One region of the Gottschalkia purinilytica genome, then DNA from elsewhere that is predicted to be linked to it. Evidence: riboswitches for the same ligand, from Rfam matches in the RefSeq annotation. Region 1 holds a riboswitch; the other holds the start of a gene.

What was found. Region 1 has a riboswitch for glycine ahead of CLPU_RS01465 (GrdX family protein). Riboswitches for the same ligand answer to the same signal wherever they lie in the genome.
Region 2: linked by a shared signal. The riboswitch ahead of gcvT (glycine cleavage system aminomethyltransferase GcvT) and the one ahead of CLPU_RS01465 (GrdX family protein) in region 1 are both predicted to bind glycine.

What each region holds. Positions count from the first base shown of each region.
Region 1 is NZ_LGSS01000001.1:297,853-300,338, reverse strand. Features, by position in the region: gene CLPU_RS01470 (Na/Pi cotransporter family protein) at 1-664, shown strand, start outside; glycine riboswitch at 954-1,054, shown strand; glycine riboswitch at 1,056-1,130, shown strand; gene CLPU_RS01465 (GrdX family protein) at 1,204-1,584, shown strand; gene trxB (thioredoxin-disulfide reductase) at 1,807-2,486, shown strand, end outside.
Region 2 is NZ_LGSS01000015.1:31,557-34,042, forward strand. Features, by position in the region: gene gcvH (glycine cleavage system protein GcvH) at 1-216, opposite strand, end outside; gene gcvT (glycine cleavage system aminomethyltransferase GcvT) at 302-1,402, opposite strand; glycine riboswitch at 1,619-1,722, opposite strand; gene CLPU_RS13135 (ACT domain-containing protein) at 1,837-2,274, opposite strand; gene thrB (homoserine kinase) at 2,330-2,486, opposite strand, start outside.

The DNA of each region.
Region 1 (2,486 bases):
TCAGGTTTTAAAATATATAGATACTAGAATTATGGAGACTCCGTCAGTGGCAGTAGGTCAAGCATCAAAAGAAGTATTAAGAATGGGAAAGATGGTACAAAATAACTTAGCTACTGCACTAGATTCTTTTTATACAAAAAATGAAAAATTAACACACAAGGTATTTGATGAAGAAAAGAGAATAAATGAATTAGAAAGAGGAATAACAAATCACTTAGTAGAGCTTTCAGGTATACCTCTTACTGATAAAGAAAATGTTACTGTAACGACTTTGTTTCATGCGATAAATGATATTGAACGTATAGGAGATCATGCTGATAATATAGCAGAACTTACACAGTATAGAATAGATAACAATCTTTGGTTTAGCGATGATGCTATAGAAGAACTTCGTTTAATGTTTGATAAGATACAAGAATTATATAAAAATGCATTATTAGCGTTTAAAACAGCAGATCCAGATATAGCTAGAAAAGTGATTAGAGATGAAGATGAAATAGATGTAATGGAAAAGAAATATAGAGCAAGTCATATTGAAAGACTTAACCATCAAGGATGCCAACCAAGTTCAGGTATAATTTACTTAGACATAATAAGTAATCTAGAGAGAGTTGGAGATCATTGTTCAAATATAGCAATGTATATATTAGACGCTTTAGAATAAAAAGTAAGGAATTTATTTTCCTTACTTTTTTTATTTGAAAGAACATTAAACTTTGATAAAAAAACTGATGTTAGGAAATATTAATAAAAAGATATATATTATTAATAAACCTTTTAAGCTAACAAAAATAGACTAAAAGTCATAAAATATTATTAATTAATACAAGAAGTATCAATAAAATTTATGAAAATGGTATTGTGTATAGATGGTTTTTATATTATAATGAGTGTGAAGAGTGATTGACTCTAATTTAACAATTAAAAAATTTTAACATAATAAAGCTTACTGGTTGAAAAATGCGGGAGAGACCAATAATTGGCGCCGAAGGGGTAAGTCATTAAGTTTGCCGCTTTTGATGAAACTCTCAGGCAAAAGGACCGTATTTGGACAGTACTCTGAAAAGCTTATAGCACCGAAGGAGCAATTCTTGAAAAAGAAGAATCTCTCAGGTTACATAGACAGAGTGGAGGCAATAGTCTCTATTCTGTTTTTTGTTTGCAGATAATAGTTGTTTTTTTAACAATCAAGGGGTGAAATAGGTGAATATAATATTAATAACAAATAATCCATTAGTATTTGAAAAATATGCAAATAATCAAAATGTTGAATATTATGAAGTAAGCTACTTGGAAATACTGAATATAATAAGGGATAAGATACATATTGGACATAAATTACTTACGCATCCTTTATCAAGTAGTTTAAAACCTAATGAGACTCCTTATAAAACTGTATTAATTACAAAAGAGAAATATAGTAGTGTTGATACTGACTCAATAATTATTATAGAAAGTAGTATTTTAACAGCTAAAAAATTCATAAGGAACAAACAAACACCCGATTGGAATCAATTAATACTAGATGATTTTCAAGTAGTAGACTTATCTTTAGTAGACAATGTATTATCCAGAGATATCTAAATAAGAAAATTAATAAAACTAATAACTTAGACTTTGTATTCTGTATACGTTATACGTTGGAATTTTCGTTGCTCACTCGTAGATAAAAAAATTTATCTTTTCATATAGAAAAAATCTATGGTCTTACTAAGATGTATAGAAAAGATTGTAACAAATACTACCCAGAATAAAGCATAATAATAATGGGTATATTTGAAACATAAAACTAAAGGAGTGATGTGGATGAGTAATATTTATGACGTAGTTATATTAGGAGCCGGTCCAGCAGGATTGTCAGCGGGACTATATGCAGCAAGGGCTAAGATGAAAACGCTTGTCATAGAAAAGGAAAAGCCAGGTGGACAAATAGTTACTACTAATGAAGTAGCTAATTATCCAGGTTCTGTCGAAAATGCTACAGGACCATCACTAATAGGAAGAATGGTTAGTCAAGCAGATGAGTTTGGTGCAGAAAGAATTGTGGATGAAATAAAAGAAGTGAATTTGACTGATAAGGTGAAAATTATAAAAGGTAGCAAAGGTGAATATCAAGCTAAAAGTGTTATAGTTGCTACAGGGGCTAAACCAAAGCTATTAGGATGTCCAGGTGAAAAAGAATTTACTGGTAAAGGTGTTTCATATTGTGCAACTTGTGATGGGGATTTCTTCACAGATTTTGATGTATATGTAGTAGGTGGTGGAGATTCTGCAGTTGAAGAAGCTATATTTCTGACCAAGTTTGCTAGAAAAGTAACAATCATACATAGACGTGATAAGCTAAAAGCAGCTAAGTCTATACAAGAAAAGGCATTTAAAAATGAAAAGATTGATTTTATATGGGACACTCAAGTAAAAGAAATTAAAGGTGAAGGAATTGTAGAATCTTTAGTTTTAGAAAATCTCAAAACTGGAGAACAATCTGA
Region 2 (2,486 bases), on a different contig from region 1:
TGGTAAGTATGAATCTGAAGCAGCTTTAACTGATTCGATAACTCCAAATACGTCTCCAGCGTTTAATTCATCATCAACAGCTGGTAATTCAACATAAACGATTTCCCCTAATTGATGTTGAGCATGGTCAGTAACTCCAATGTAAGCTTCATTTCCTTCTACTTTAATCCACTCATGATCTTCTGAATATAATAATCCTTCTACTATTTTACTCATTTTAAAATTCCTCCTTAAATACTCTTTATTTTTAATTTCAAAATTATTTTAACAGATTGTTTTATATTAGTAAACTTTATATAGTTTATTTTTTGCTTAAGAATCTTTTGCTTATAACTTTTGCTTTAACTGGCTTATTTCTTATAACTACATCGAATTCAGTTCCTAATTCTGTGTACTCTATATCAACTAATGCATTTCCTATGTTTTTCTTAACTGTAGGAGCAGCATATCCAGTTGTTACTACACCAATTTTTTTGCCATCTACTTCTACTTCGTATCCATGTCTTGGGATTCCTCTTCCTATCAATTCGAATCCTACGATTTTTCTTTTTAATCCTTCTTCTTTTTGTTTAGCTAAAGCTGCTTTACCTATAAAGTCACTTTCTTTCTTTAACTTAACAAACATACCATATCCAGCTTCTAGTGGAGTTATATCTGCTGAAAGTTCATTTCCGTAAAGAGGTAATGTAGCTTCAAATCTTAATGTATCTCTTGCTCCTAGTCCTATAGGTTTTATTCCTTCTTCTTTACCATTTTCCATTAATGCTTCCCAAATTGTTTCAGCATCTTTGTTATCAAAGTAAATTTCGAATCCATCTTCTCCAGTATATCCTGTTCTTGATACTAAACATTTAGCACCTGCAACATTCACATCTCTCTTTAAATGGAAGAATTCGATTTCATCTAAGTTTGTATCAGTTACTTTTTGTAAAACTTTTTGAGCTAATGGTCCTTGAATAGCTACTTGTGATACATCATCTGAAATATTTTTGATTTCTACATCAAATTGTTTTGTGTTTTCTAATATCCATTTAACGTCTTTTTCGATATTAGAAGCATTTATTACTAGTAAGTAATGGTCTTTTGAGTATCTGTATGCTAAAAGGTCATCAACAACTCCACCATTTTCATTACACATGAATGTATAAACTATTTGTCCATCAACTATAGCTTCTACATCATTTGTAATTAAGTATTGAACACATTCAGTAGCTTGGTTTCCTTTGATTTCTACTTCACCCATGTGTGAAACATCAAATAAACCAACTTTAGTTCTTACATTTTCATGTTCTGGATTTAAGCCTTCAAATTGTACTGAAAGTGCCCATCCAGCATAGTCTACTACTTTTCCACCATATTTTTGGTGCATGTTATAAAGAGCTGTTTTTCTTGATTCTGACATATTAAATCCTCCTTTTCATTGTATAAAAAGTTTTCATTACCTATTTACCCTAGTTTCTTTATAATAACAATAAATATATTAAAAATATATTAAAAAAAGGAATATAAAGACATCACAAATAAGTGCCGTTATATTCCTCTGTTTACTAACCTGAGAGCTTCTACACTCTTTGTGTATTTCTCCTTCGGTGTCGAAAAGTCGATCTCTTCAGAGTCCCATCATATAACGCTCCTTTTGCCTGAAAGTTTCTATAGAAATTTGGCTCTTTTCATATTGCTTCTTCGGCTATCCTTTCAAAAGATATCTCACGCTATAGTCATCTGTTCTATGTTTAGTTTTAATTTCTAATATTTACCCTCAGCCTAAATATTACAATATTTCTTTTAGATTTTCAATGATTGATATTTTATTAACTTATTTATCGTAGCTCCATTTTATTCCATAGATACCAATACTAGCTTCTTCACACCTTCAGTATCTTTTATTTCATCTATAAGTTCTTCTATACTCTTTTTTAAATTATCTTCTTCAAATGTAATACTAACATTTGCAATACCGTTTATAGGTATATCTTGATTAATAGTAAGCACATTTCCACCATTATTAGATATTAATTGTAGTACATTTGATAGTACCCCTTGTAAATGACTTAACAAGAAAGACAATGTAACCTTTTTTCCACCTGATCTCTCTTCTAAAGTAAATACATGATCCTTATACTTATAAAATGTACTTCTACTTATTCCTACGTTTTTTACAGCCTCAGTTATTTCTTTAATTTGCCCTGTTCTTAATAGCTCCTTAGCAATTATAACCTTTTCAAATACATCTGGCAGTATGTTTTTATCTATAACCAAGTACTTACTATCCATATTTATCACCCTTATTAATGTTTTCTATAGATAAATACAAATCTACTTACTTTTTTTATAATTTATTAACTACATAACCTCTATCATCAATATTTAATTCTTTTATATCCCACTTGTTTCCTGTAGAATCTAATAATTTTTGTATTTCTCTTTTTTGTGAAACATCTTTTTCATCTACTGCTACTAATATAGTAGGACCTGAACCACTTAAA